Regions from separate parts of the Niveibacterium umoris genome, predicted to be linked through region 3. Evidence: predicted binding sites of a transcription regulator. Region 3 holds the regulator's gene; each other region holds the start of a gene.
What was found. Region 3 encodes sigma-54, which starts transcription at its own class of promoters, with help from an activator protein. Its sites were predicted from a motif close to TGGCACGCTTNCTGCTNA; they were not measured.

Region 1: a site for sigma-54 is predicted at 1,787-1,804, ahead of GGR36_RS10075 (formate/nitrite transporter family protein). Genes of this name have one in related genera too.
Region 2: a site for sigma-54 is predicted at 1,187-1,204, ahead of GGR36_RS08390 (PEP-CTERM sorting domain-containing protein). Genes of this name have one in related genera too.
Region 4: a site for sigma-54 is predicted at 2,232-2,249, ahead of GGR36_RS14390 (circularly permuted type 2 ATP-grasp protein). Genes of this name have one in related genera too.

The regions. Positions count from the first base shown of each region.
Region 1 is NZ_JACIET010000001.1:2,234,036-2,237,297, reverse strand. Features, by position in the region: gene hypE (hydrogenase expression/formation protein HypE) at 1-909, shown strand, start outside; gene GGR36_RS10075 (formate/nitrite transporter family protein) at 974-1,750, opposite strand; gene GGR36_RS10070 (4Fe-4S dicluster domain-containing protein) at 2,090-2,722, shown strand; gene hyfB (hydrogenase 4 subunit B) at 2,719-3,262, shown strand, end outside.
Region 2 is NZ_JACIET010000001.1:1,859,107-1,862,368, forward strand. Features, by position in the region: gene GGR36_RS08380 (XrtA system polysaccharide chain length determinant) at 1-217, opposite strand, end outside; gene GGR36_RS08385 (XrtA/PEP-CTERM system exopolysaccharide export protein) at 304-891, opposite strand; gene GGR36_RS08390 (PEP-CTERM sorting domain-containing protein) at 1,259-2,002, shown strand; gene GGR36_RS08395 (FAD-binding protein) at 2,396-3,262, opposite strand, start outside.
Region 3 is NZ_JACIET010000002.1:848,988-852,249, forward strand. Features, by position in the region: gene hprK (HPr(Ser) kinase/phosphatase) at 1-83, opposite strand, end outside; gene ptsN (PTS IIA-like nitrogen regulatory protein PtsN) at 70-537, opposite strand; gene hpf (ribosome hibernation-promoting factor, HPF/YfiA family) at 655-978, opposite strand; gene GGR36_RS15845 (RNA polymerase factor sigma-54) at 990-2,474, opposite strand; gene lptB (LPS export ABC transporter ATP-binding protein) at 2,493-3,215, opposite strand; gene recX (recombination regulator RecX) at 3,202-3,262, opposite strand, start outside.
Region 4 is NZ_JACIET010000002.1:518,716-521,977, forward strand. Features, by position in the region: gene GGR36_RS14385 (alpha-E domain-containing protein) at 1-757, opposite strand, end outside; gene GGR36_RS14390 (circularly permuted type 2 ATP-grasp protein) at 763-2,184, opposite strand; gene GGR36_RS14395 (hypothetical protein) at 2,438-2,842, opposite strand; gene GGR36_RS14400 (ABC transporter permease) at 2,950-3,262, opposite strand, start outside.

The sequences.
Region 1 (3,262 bases), on a different contig from region 3:
ATGAACGACGGCGCATGCTTCGCGCTGCCGGCCGGCGCCGGGCGGATGGTGATGGCGACCGACGGCCATGTCGTCTCGCCGCTGTTCTTCCCCGGTGGAGACATCGGGTGCCTGTCGGTGCACGGCACGGTGAATGACGTTGCGATGGCCGGCGGCCGGCCACTCTATCTCTCGGCGGGTTTCATCCTGGAAGAGGGGTTCCCGCTCGCCGACCTCAAGCGCATTGTCGTGTCGATGGCCGACGCGGCGCGCGAGGCCGGCGTACCCATCGTCACCGGCGACACCAAGGTGGTGGAGCAGGGCAAGGTCGATGGCGTATTCATCACCACCACCGGTGTCGGCGTCGTGCCGGACGGCATCGAGCTGGGGCCGGACCGCATCCGCCCCGGCGATTGCATCCTGCTCTCGGGCTGCATCGGCGACCATGGTGTGGCGATCCTGTCGAAGCGCGAGAACCTTTCCTTCGAGACCGAGATTCAGTCCGATACTGCTGCATTGCATACGCTCACCGCGGCGATGCTCGACGCGGTGCCGAGCATTCGCGCGCTGCGCGACCCGACGCGCGGCGGGCTCTCAGCGGTGCTCAACGAGTTCGCCGGGCAGTCGGGTTGCGGCATCGCGATCCGCGAGAAGGACATCCCGATCCGCGGCGAAGTGGCCGCGGCCTGCGAACTGCTCGGGCTCGATCCGCTGCATGTCGCCAATGAAGGCAAACTGGTCGCAGTCTGCCCGCCAGAGGATGCCGAGCGGCTGCTCGCGGTGATGCGGGCGCATCCGCTGGCCGCGGGGGCTGCGATCATCGGTACCGCGATCGTCGACCCGCAGCACTTCGTGCAGATGGAAACCGTGTTCGGCGGTCGGCGCATGGTCGACTGGCTGACCGGGGAGCAGTTACCGCGCATCTGCTGAGGCGTGATGGCGTGAAAAAAGGGAAGCCGTTGGCTTCCCTTTTTCTTTGGCTGCGCGGGTTCGATCAGCGCGGCGGGTTTTCTTCGCTCGGGTTGATGTAGGCGAAGGGGATGCCGACGAACAGCACACCGCCGACGATGTTGCCGAGCGTGCTGAAAACCAGGTTGAACAGCGCTTCGCTGATCGTGATCTGGCCGTTGCCGAGCAGCGACATCGAGAAGGTGCCCATGTTGGCGATCGAGTGCTCGAAGCCCAGGTACAGGAAGATGAACACGACGAGGATCAGCACCGCGATCTTCGCGATGTCTTCCTTGCAGCGCAGTGCCAGCCGCACCGCGAGGCAGACCACCCAGTTGGCAAGCACCCCCTTGAAGAAGATCGCTGCCGCACCCTGGTGCACCTTGTGTAGCGCGCCGGAGTAGAGCGCGTGATCGAGCGGCAAGGCCTCGAGGGCGCCGGCGCCGTACAGCAGACCGGCGACGATCAGCGCGCCGACGAAGTTGCCCAGGTAGCAGGCGCCCCACAGCAGCACGGTCTGGCCCCAGCTGGTGCGTCCCTCCACCGACGAAACCGCCAGGTACATGTTGTTGCTGGTGAACAGTTCGGCGTTGGTGAACACGATGATCGTCAAGCCAACACCAAAGAAGGCCGACGCGACAACCTTGCCGATGCTGACGTCATGAAGGTTGTGGCTCAGGTTCCAGAAAACGAACAGCACGATCGAGAGATACATGCCGGCCAACACCGAACGGGTCAGGTAGCGACCCGGGTCGGACTGCAACAGCGAAAGTTTGCGTACGCCGCTCTCTGCGGCTTTTTCTACATAGGTGCGATCAATCATGGGGGTACCTCGGTGCTTCTGCGAAAAGGGGGTATTCAAGCATGACCCGCGCCATGGTCTGTGCAGCGATTGCCTGTCGGAACTGACATTTCAGCGGCATCAAGCTTTGGTCGATGCGCCATTGCAATTGCGCGGAAAATCGCGTTGGCGCAAAGCGACGATATATTCCACCGGCAGGTGGCCAGGCCTTGATCCGCGCCAATAAACCGCTTCGATTAAACGGTTGTAATCGCCCACTTTAGACGGTCCGGTTGAAACGGAACAGCATTTGCGGCTCTGGCATGAACCTCATGCCTGCGACATCGCCGGGTGCTGTGGTCAACAAATGAGGGCTTGGTTATGAACCGCTTCGTGATCGCGGAGCCAGCGCTGTGTATCGGCTGCAATACATGCATGGCGGCCTGTTCTGTGGTGCACAGGGCGGCGGGCTTGCAGAGTCTGCCGCGCCTGACGGTGACCCGTCAGGGCGACCGCACGGCGCCGATGTTGTGTCGCAACTGCGAGGACGCACCCTGCGCCCGGGTCTGCCCGGTCAACGCGATCACCCACGAAGGCGGTGCGGTCGTGCTGAACGAGACGACCTGCATCGGTTGCAAGCTGTGCGCGATCGCCTGCCCCTTCGGCGCGATCACGCCGAGCGGCACCCCCGTCACCGGTGTGGTGAGTACCGGCTGCAATTACATATCGCCCGCCATGCAGAGGGTGACAGCCCCGGGCGATACCGACACAGACAGCAGCGCAACGCTGCATCCGATGCTGGCCTGGGCGGCCGGCGTGCGTAGCGTGGCGGTGAAGTGCGATCTGTGCGATTTCCGCGCCGAGGGCCCCGAATGCGTGCGCGTCTGCCCCACCCGCGCCCTGTTCATGGTGGATGACCAGGCGCTGGTGCAGACCGGCGAGCACAAACGTCGCCAGGCGGCTGGCGCACTGGATTCTTCCTTCTCGTTCAACGCCGCGCAGGAGCAGAAATGATGACGTCTCCGCTTGCTCTGCTGCTCGCGTCAGTGCTTCTGTATGCGCTGGGCGCACTCGCGTCGCTGCTGCTCGCGCGTGCCGAATCACTGGCGATCAAGGCGTCCGGGCTGGCCGGCATGCTCGGCGGCGCGGCCGGCCTTGCTGCCTCGCTACCCACCTTGCTCGGCGGTGCAACGCTGCACTATGCGACGCCGGGGCCGTTTCCGTTCGCGCAGTTCGTGATCCGGCTCGATCCGCTGGCGGCCCTGATGGTGGCCGTGATCTCGCTGCTGGTGCTGATCTGCTCGCTCTATTCGCTGGCTTATGTGCGCGAGTACGCCGGGCGTGGCGCCTGGGCGATGGGCTTCTTCATGAATGTGTTCGTCGCGTCGATGGTCGCCCTGGTGGCGGTCGACAACGCGTTCTACTTCCTGATCTTCTTCGAGATGATGTCGCTGGCCTCGTACTTCCTGGTGATCTTCGATCAGGACGAGGAGGCGGTCAGCGCCGGGTTCCTCTACTTCCTGATCGCGCACGCCGGATCGATCCTGATCATGG
Region 2 (3,262 bases), on a different contig from region 3:
TCGGCCGGCTGATCAACGTGCGGCTCAGGATCGTCACCTGCTGCTCGACATTCGTCGGGACAGCAAGGCCCTGCATGAGCGGCTTCAGAACCGACTGTGTATCGACAAAGACGCGCGCCCTGGCCTCGTACTTGTCCGGGATCATCATCACGACGACCGCCAGAATCACCCCGCCAATCCAGGCGGCGAGCAATCCCCACCAACGATAGCGCCACATGCCCCGAGCCTGGGCTATCGCGCTCGCAAGAAATTCTTCCAATTTTGGTGCCCTGACGTCGTGAAATCGTTATTTATGGGAGCAGGTCAGAACCAACCCTGAGGGATGATCAGGACGTCACCCGGGCGCATATCCACATTTGCTGATACGTCACCGCGCTTGAGCAGATCTTTCAGGCGAACGCTGTACTGCTTGCCGCCTTCAGCCGTCCTGAGAATGCTGGCCTTGTTGCCATCGGCGAAATCGGTAATGCCCCCGACAGCGATCATCACGTCAAGCAGACTCATCTTCTGCTTGTACGGAAGAATCTGCGGCTTGGCGGCTTCGCCAACAACACGGATCTGCTCGCTGTAAGGCCCCACAAATCCGGTCACGACCACGGTGACAATGGGATCCCGAATGTATTTGGCAAGCGCCTTCTCGATGTCCCGCGCAAGCGTTGATGCATCCTTGCCCATCGCAGGCAGATCCTCAACGAGCGGCGTCGTGATCTTGCCGTCAGGGCGAACCGGCACCGTCATCGATAGTTCGGGGTTGCGCCAGACCACTATATTCAAGGCATCGCCAGCGCCGATGATGTAGTTGTAGTCAGTTGACGCCGCACCGGAAGGCGCTGGCGGATACTGGGTCGCACACGCCCCGAGAAGTAAACTCAGCGCCGTGGCGAACAACATCGCACCAAGGCTAGACATATTGCGAGTCATTGCAGGCCCCTTTTTTGATATGTCCGACAAACGGTATGCGCCGCATGTTACGCCATGGGCTTCGCGGACTGCGCCAAAAATGGCACAGAACATGCGCTGTACGGCGCGCTGCATTGTCGAAAGGTCTGCGCCTCCTAAGAAGCCACTGAGTCGACCCTGCCCGCTGTCTGAATTTCTTACACCACCAATCCGTAACGCGAAATCGAAACGCACAAGACACGATTAACTCTTTTTTTTTCAACAACTTAAGAACTTTCACCCATCCTGGCACGCTGTCTGCTTTATGGGCTGTGAGCGGCAAGCGGGCCGCAGTTAGTGAATCGCTAGGAGATCAAAAATGAAATCGTTCAAGATGGGGGTGCTCGGTGCTTGCGTAGCCCTCGCCTTCAGCGGCGCTGCCTCCGCCTCGCTGATCAATGTCGGCGGAGTGATCTGGGATCCGGACGCTGCGACCGACTATTCAAGCCAGTCGCTCAACATGCGCCAGTTCATCAACACGTCGACTGGCGAACTCTCCGGCTTTGGCATTATCCAGGCTTGGAACGGCACTGGGCCTTCGTCTTTCTGCCCGGGATGCGAAGTGACCTTCCAATTCGGCGGCTACACTCCGGTTGGTGGCGTTATTCTTCCGGCAGTTGGCCAAACAGTCTTTTACAAGAGCGGCTGGACGAAGTTCTATGTCGGCAGTGGTACCGATAAGGATGTAGCGAATCCGTTCGACTACAACGCTCTGACGTGGGCTAACACTGGGAATGGCACGCTGTTCCTGGATCTGCTCGCACATACCGATAGCACGTCTGGCTTCACGCTGACGGGCACGAACGTCGGCGGTATTTTGCTGAGCGGCTTGGGTACCTTTGATGTCATCGGTGGGCTGGCTGCAAGCAACTTCAACACCAATACGCAAGCTGACGGCGCTGACCTGGGCTTCACCACTTCTCTCTCGTTCAAGCGTGGAAGTGTGGCCGACGTTTCCGGCACTGGCAATCTGGTCGGGGATTCAATCCCCGAACCGGGCACGCTCACACTGTTGGGTGCAGCGCTTCTGGGTGCTGGTCTGGCACGCCGCAAGGTACGCTGATAGCCACGAGATAATCGCTATAACGCAAAACGGCCTCAAAAGAGGCCGTTTTTTTGTGTCTGCAGCCTTCACGCAGAAGTATCCGACCCTTGCGAGTTCGTATCAGCCGCGCTTTGCACGCCGCATCTACCCTGCCCGTGATGATCACAACTTGCTGATCGAGCTAGCAAACAGCGACTGTGAGCGGCTGCTAGACTCACGCGCCGTTGGGGATGATTCTAGGCGCCCCGCATCGAAGCACACGCGCTTGGCGCGAATTCACAGCTCAGAGCGCGGATTGTGCTGCTTTCTTTGAACTCCCAACTGAATCTCGCCGCTCGCGTCGCGCATCGTTTCAGGGCACTCCATTGACGCCCTATCGGCGGCCCACATGCCGACGCAGTCCGAGTTTCGCTACGACGGTTGTGGCGTAAGCTCTGGATTCAGGCAGTAGCGACTAGGCGCCAAGATGTTCTCCGGATCGAGGTGTCTCTTCAAATCCGAGACGAATTGAAGCGACGAGCCGCCGTGACCCAACAACCATGGCAAAGCATCGATTCCCAGACGATAGGGCGTGTAGCCACGTTGGCGACCTTCTTCCATCAAGGCCTGCAAGCAGTTACCGGCATTGCGCGCGGCCGCTTCGTTTGCGCGGTCGAACAGGATCGGCACCGTGCTGTCGAAGATGCTGCTTGAAATCGTGGTAAGTGTTATCAGCGGCTCGATTCCGAACGCTTTCATGCGCCCAGTGACCCACAGGGTGTAGTCATTCACTAGTTCGGGGTTCATTGCGACCAGCGGCGCGTACCAAAGCAGGCCGCATCCGTCCCTGGATGGATGCAGTTGCGTTCCGGGCGGAGGGCGTCGCCCGCTCAACCAGTAAGCAAGCGGAAGGGCCGTCTCATTCGGAATCCCCTGGATCAGGTCGAGTGACTTGGCCAGCGTCGCGAGACTGGCCTCTGCGCGCTTGGCGAGCGCTGCGGGCGCAAACTTCAGCGCACCACGCAGAGTCTGGATCCGGTCCGCGGTCAGGAAAACGAGCCTTACCGCGACACCCCGCAGGGCCGCCTTGACCTCTTTCTTTACCGCGCTGAGCAATCGTTCCGAACAATAAAGGGTGCCGAAGCCCGTCCACGGCATGATGAGGTTTGCGCGGGCGAGTTCATCGACGAGCCCGTCTGGCATGATCGGCGATGCGCCGAGTCGCTCTTTCGGATAAGGGATCGTCATTGAGAGCATGCGGTGGCGGTTCATCAGATTCACCCCCCCCACCAGACCGCC
Region 3 (3,262 bases):
ACATCCAGCGGACCGGCGAGGTGGCTCAGGCCGAGGCGTTCGCGGTTGTCCTCGAAGATGCGTCCGACGCTAGTTCGACGCATTCGGAGCCCAGTTGACGAACAGGGTGTGCGCCTCCGATGCATCGCTCGCCTGCATCAGCGCATCGCGGAAATTGCGGTCGGAGAACATCTGCGCCAGTTCCGAGAGCAGACGCAGGTGGTGTTCGGTGGCGCTCTCGGGTACCAGCAGCACGAACAGCAGATTCACCGGCTTGCCATCCGGCGCCTCGAAGGGCACCGGCTGGGTCAGGCGGATGAAGGCGCCAATCGCGTCGCGCAGGCCCTTGAGTCGGCCATGGGGGATGGCGATCCCTTGCCCGAGCCCGGTGGAGCCGAGTTTTTCGCGCGCGAACAGGGCGTCGTAGACGGCGCTGCGCGCAAGGCCCTGGTGGTTTTCGAACAGCAGGCCGGCCTGTTCGAAGACGCGTTTCTTGCTGCTCGCTTCCAGATCGACGAGCACGTTGGATGGCGGCAGCAGGGGGGCGATGAGATTCATGCTTGGGGTTCAGAAATGCACTGCGCGCCCGAAGGCGCGCAGATCCGGGTTCAGCTCATCTTCGGCGCGGCGGCTTTCCGCAAGCTTACGCGCCGGGATTCATCAGAGCGAACGTGATTACGATTCCGCGGACTGGCGCTTGTGCGCCTCGTGGCCGTGATCGTAGGACTTTTCCTTGTGCTTGAGAACCTGCCGATCGAGTTTGTCGGTCATGGCATCAATTGCGGCGTAGAGATCTTCGTCGATGCTTTCGACAAAAATGTCCTTCCCGCGTACATGCACCGTCACCTCCGCCTTTTGTTTGAGCTTTTCCACCGACAGGATCACGTTGACGCTGGTGACATGGTCGAAGTGGCGAATCACGCGATCCAGTTTCGAGGTTACGTAGTCGCGCAGGGCGGCGGTAACTTCGAGATGATGTCCGGTGATGTTCAGGTTCATGATCACTCCTCTTAGATCATCTTGCGCTGGCTGACCGGCGGGATGTTGAGCGACTCGCGGTACTTTGCGATGGTGCGTCGCGCAACGACAATCCCCTGCTGGCCGAGAAGTTCGGCAATCCGGGCGTCGGATAGCGGTTTTTTGCGATCCTCTGCCGCAACCAGCTGGCGAATCAGCGCACGAATCGCCGTAGCTGAACACGCGCCGCCAGAATCTGTGGCGACGTGGCTGCCGAAAAAGTATTTCAGTTCAAGAATGCCACGTGGCGTGGCCATGTACTTCTGCGTCGTGACCCGCGAAATCGTCGATTCGTGCAAATCGAGCTGCTCGGCGATCTCGCGCAAGGTCAGCGGCCGCATGGCCACGTCCCCATAATCGAAGAACTGCCGCTGGCGGTCAACGATCGCCTGCGAAACCCGCAGGATCGTGTCGAAGCGTTGCTGTACGTTCTTGATCATCCAGCGCGCCTCCTGCAACTGGCCGGCCAGCGAACCGGCCGAGCCGCGGTGCTGCTGCAGGATACCGGCGTAGAGCTGGTTGATCCGCAGCTTGGGCATCGCGTCCGGATTCAGTGTCGCACTCCAGTGGCCGCGCACCTTGCGCACGATCACATCCGGGATCACGTAACGGGTTTCGAGCGCGGCAAATTTCGCGCCCGGGCGCGGGTCAAGGCTGCAAACCAGTTGATGCGCCTCGCGCAGGGTCTCTTCGTTGCAACCGAGCTGGCGCTTCAGGCGTACGAAATCGCGCGCCGCAAGCAACTCAAGGTGATGTTCGACGATCGTGATCGCCGCGTCGCGTGCAGCGCTGGCGGGCAAGAGCCGCAGCTGCAGCTTCAGGCATTCTCCCGGCGAGCGCGCGCCGACCCCCGGCGGGTCGAGGTTCTGCAGATGTGCCAGCGCAATCTGCAGTTCCTCGATCTCGACTTCCGATTCGGTCGGCAGCAGTTCCATCAGCTCGTCGAGCGGCTGGGTCAGGTAGCCGTCGTCGTCAAGCGCTTCGATCATGAAACGCAGCAGTGCGCGATCGCGCTCCGACAGCAACATCAGGGCGATCTGGCCGTCCAGATGATCGCGCAGGCTGGTCTGGGCCGCGCGGAACTCCTGAAAGTCGGTTTCCTCGTCGTCGTCGCGGTTGCCGCTGCCACTGCCACCGCCACCGCCCTCGCCCGACCATTCGGCGCTGCCTTCATCGTAGCTGCCACCCTCCTCGAAACTCGGTTCGGGCGGTTCGGCGGGGGCGTCGGAGAAATCGGTGTCGCCACCCTCGGCCGGGGCATCGCCTTGTTCGCCGCTGCTGGGCGCCGCGGCGGACTGGCCCCAGGCTTCGGGGTCCGATTCGGAGTCTTCGCGTTCGAGCAGCGGGTTTTCGAGCAACATGCGCTCGATCTCGCTGTTGAGCTCCAGCGTCGATAGCTGCAGGAGCTTGATCGACTGCTGCAGCTGCGGGGTCAGCGCGAGCTGCTGGGAGATGCGGAGCTGGAGCGAAGGTTTCATCGTCGGCTAGGGGGGGGATCAGAGGCGGAAATGCTCACCCAGATAGACCTGGCGAACCTTGTCGTTCTGCACGATCTCCGCCGGGCGGCCGGAGGCAAGCACGACGCCGTCGGTGATGATGTAGGCGCGATCACAGATGCCCAGCGTCTCGCGGACGTTGTGGTCGGTGATCAGCACGCCGATGTTGCGTTCCTTCAGGAAGCGGATGATCTTCTGGATGTCGATCACCGCGATCGGGTCAACGCCGGCAAAGGGTTCATCGAGCAGGATCACCTGCGGATCGGTGGCGAGCGCACGGGCAATCTCGACCCGGCGCCGCTCGCCGCCCGACAGCGACAGTGCGGTGGCGTCCCGCAGGTGGGTGATGCCCAGTTCTGCGAGCAGTTCGTTGAGACGCTCGGCCTGCTTGTCCTTGGGGCGCTTCTGCAGTTCCAGTACCGCGAGGATGTTCTCCGCGACGGTGAGCTTGCGGAACACCGAGTTTTCCTGCGGCAGGTAGGAAAGTCCAAGTTTCGCGCGCCGGTGAATCGGCAGATGGGTGATGTCCTTGTCGTCGAGGATGATCTGGCCGCCGTCTGCGCGTACCAGGCCGACGATCATGTAGAAGCAGGTGGTCTTGCCGGCGCCGTTGGGGCCGAGCAGGCCGACGACCTCGCCGCTGCCGACCTCGAAGCCGACATCGCGCACCACGGTGCGCGCCTTGTAGCGTTTGGACAGACCGCCAACCTTAAGCAGACTCATCGAACGGTTCTTTCAGTACTTTCCTGACGACCTCCGCGGCAAACCCG
Region 4 (3,262 bases), 330 kb from region 3:
GCAACAGGCCATACACCTCGCGCATGCAGTAGGCGAGCGAACGCGGCATGTCGGGCCGCAGCAGCAGCAGTTCGGCAACGCGGGTCGGTGTGATCTGGTCGCGATACACGCGGCGGTAGATCTCGAAGGCCGACACCGAGTGCAGCAGCGCGCTCCACTGGTAATAGTCGACCGCGGAATCGTTCGGTGCGTGTGCGCCGAGCAGCAGGTGGTACTTCACATCGAGGATGCGCAGCGTGTTGTCGGCGCGTTCGATGTAGGTGCCGAGGCGGGTGAAGTGGAAGGCCTCGTCGCGCAGCATGGTGCCGACGGTGACGCCGCGCGACAGGTGCGAGCGATGCTTGACCCACTCGAAGAACTCGGTGGGGCCGGTTTCGAGCAGGCGCGAGGGCGCGAAGTCGTTGAGCTTGAGCCAGGTCGCGTTGATCGCCTCCCACAGTTCGGAGGTGAGCGTGCCGCGCACGGTGTGGGCGTTCTCGCGCGCGGCGCGCAGGCAGGACACGATGCTCGACGGGTTGTCGCGGTCGAACATCATGAAGTGCATCACCGCATCGGTGTTGATCGCGAGCTGGCGTTCGCGGAAGCTGCCGAGCATGCCCATGATGTCGAGCGTGGCGGTCCATTGCCGTTCGATTTCGCCGGTGCTCTGCGGCAACAGCGACATGCGGTGGTGCACGTCGAGGATGCGGGCGAGGTTCTCGGCGCGCTCCATGTAGCGCGCCATCCAGTAGAGGTTGTCGGCGGTGCGGGACAACATAAGCGTCAGGCCTCCAGAACCCAGGTGTCTTTGGTGCCCCCGCCCTGCGAGGAATTCACCACCAGCGAGCCCGCCTTGAGCGCGACGCGGGTCAGCCCGCCGGGCACGAAGCGGATCTCCTTGCCTGACAGCACGAAGGGTCGCAGATCGAGGTGGCGCGGTGCGATGCCGGCGTCGACGAAGGTCGGGCAGGTGGACAGCGCCAGCGTGGGCTGCGCGATGTATTTCTCCGGCGCGGCGATGATGCGCTCGCGGAAGGCTTCGATCTCGGCCTTGGTCGACGCGGGCCCGACCAGCATGCCGTAGCCGCCGGCACCGTGCACTTCCTTGACCACCAGCTCCGGCAGATGCTCCAGCGTGTAGGCCAGGTCATCGGGCTTCCTGAGCATGTAGGTCGGCACGTTGTTGAGCAGCGGCTTCTCACCGAGGTAGAAGCGCACCATGTCCGGCACGTACGGGTAGATCGACTTGTCGTCGGCGACGCCGGTGCCGATCGCGTTGGCGAGCGTCACCTTGCCGGCGCGGTAAGCGCCGAAGAGACCCGGCACACCGAGCATCGAATCCTTGCGGAAGGCGAGCGGATCGAGGAAGTCGTCGTCGACGCGGCGGTAGATCACGTCCACCCGGCGACGGCCACGGGTGGTGCTCATGAAGACGCCTTCGTTCGTGACGAAGAGGTCGCGCCCCTCGACCAGTTCGATGCCCATCTGCTGCGCGAGGAAGGCGTGTTCGAAGTAGGCACTGTTGTAGCTGCCCGGCGTGAGCAGGACCACGGTCGGGTCGGATATGCCCTGCGGCGCGACGGTGCGCAGGGTATCGAGCAGCAGGTCGGGGTAGTGCTCGACCGGCGCGATGCGGTGCTTGGCAAAGAGGTCGGGGAAGAGCCGCATCATCATGCGGCGGTCCTCGATCATGTACGAGACGCCGGAAGGCACGCGCAGGTTGTCTTCCAGCACGTAGAACTCGCCGGCGCCGGCGCGCACGATATCAACACCGGAAATGTGCGAGTAGATGCCCCCCGCCACATCGACGCCGCACATTTCAGGGCGGAACTGCGCGTTATTGAGCACCTGCTCGGCGGGGATCAGGCCCGCCTTGAGGATTTCCTGCCCGTGATAGACGTCGTGGAGGAAGGCGTTGAGCGCGCGGATGCGCTGCTTGAGGCCGGCGGAAAGCTGCTGCCACTCGTCGGCCGGGATGATGCGCGGGATCAGGTCGAAAGGAATCAGCCGCTCGGTGCCTGCCGCTTCGCCATACACCGCAAAGGTGATGCCAACCCGCCGGAACAGCGCGTCGGCCTGTGCCCGCTTGCGTTCGATGCGATCCGGCGCGGTGCTTTCCAGCCACCGCTGGAAGGCTTCGTAGTGCGCGCGGGTCGTCCCGTCGGCACTATTCATTTCGTCGAAGAACGCCCCACTTGCTCCCATGCTCGCCTCCGCGTACGGCCCGCGTCGTTGCGGGCCGGCCCCAGAGCTTTGCGAGAAACGTGCCACCCCGCATCCGCGTGGAAGATTCACCATTCCGCCGCGCAAACGGCCACGCGTGGCACCGGAATCAAGCCATCGAACCGCGGAATTGCACCAAGGTAGCGCACGGAGCGCCCAAAGCCTTCGATGCACCGCGGGGGTGCAAGCTCGCGCCGGCGATGCGCCGGTTGCCGCGCGCGTATCGCCGCGCCAGCTAGCGACGCCGTTCAGGCCAGAGCAGGATCAGGAGTCCGCCGAGGCAGCTGAGCGTCAGCACCGCCCCCTGGACAAAGGCAGGATGCGGCGCCTCGGCGAACGCGGACAAGCCCCGCTGCAGGTGGTGCACGACGATGCTGCCAAACAGGCCGCCAAGCAGCAGCAAGCCGAGCGCGCAGGCTTTGCGGCAGCGACGCAGCACGTTGGGATAGCGCGACGGGATCAGCGTCGACACCCAGAATGGCGCAGCGACCGCAAGGCCTGTGAACAGCCAGAACGCGGACAGCCCGCTGGCCGGGTTGTGCGGTTCGACCGCGAGCGAAAAGCTGCCGCCGAACAGGGCCACCAAGGCTGCGCACAGCGTGGCGCCGATCAGCAAGGCGATGCGAAATGCCGGTCGCATGGTTTCCTCTCATGGGGCTTTGCGAATGCTGCCACGACCGGGCGTACGCGCAAGCCGGATGTCGCGCGAATCAATCGCGGGCCCTTGCTGGCGACCTTGTCCCGCGGTCAATCCAGGGTCTTGCGGAAGCGCTTGAGCCCCACGGCAAGCACCACGGTGATGAACACCAGCAGCGGCCACAGGTGTTCCCACACCAGCGCGAAATCGTTGCCCTTGAGCATCACGCTGCGGGCCAGCCGCATGAAGTGGGTCAGCGGCAGCGCCTCGCCGATCACCTGCGCCCAGCCCGGCATGCCGCGGAAGGGGAACATGAAGCCGGACAGCAGGATCGAGGGCAGGAAGAAGAAGAAGGTCATCTGCATCGCCTGCAACTGGCTGCGCGCCACGCTGGATATCGTGATGCCGACGATCAGGTTGGCC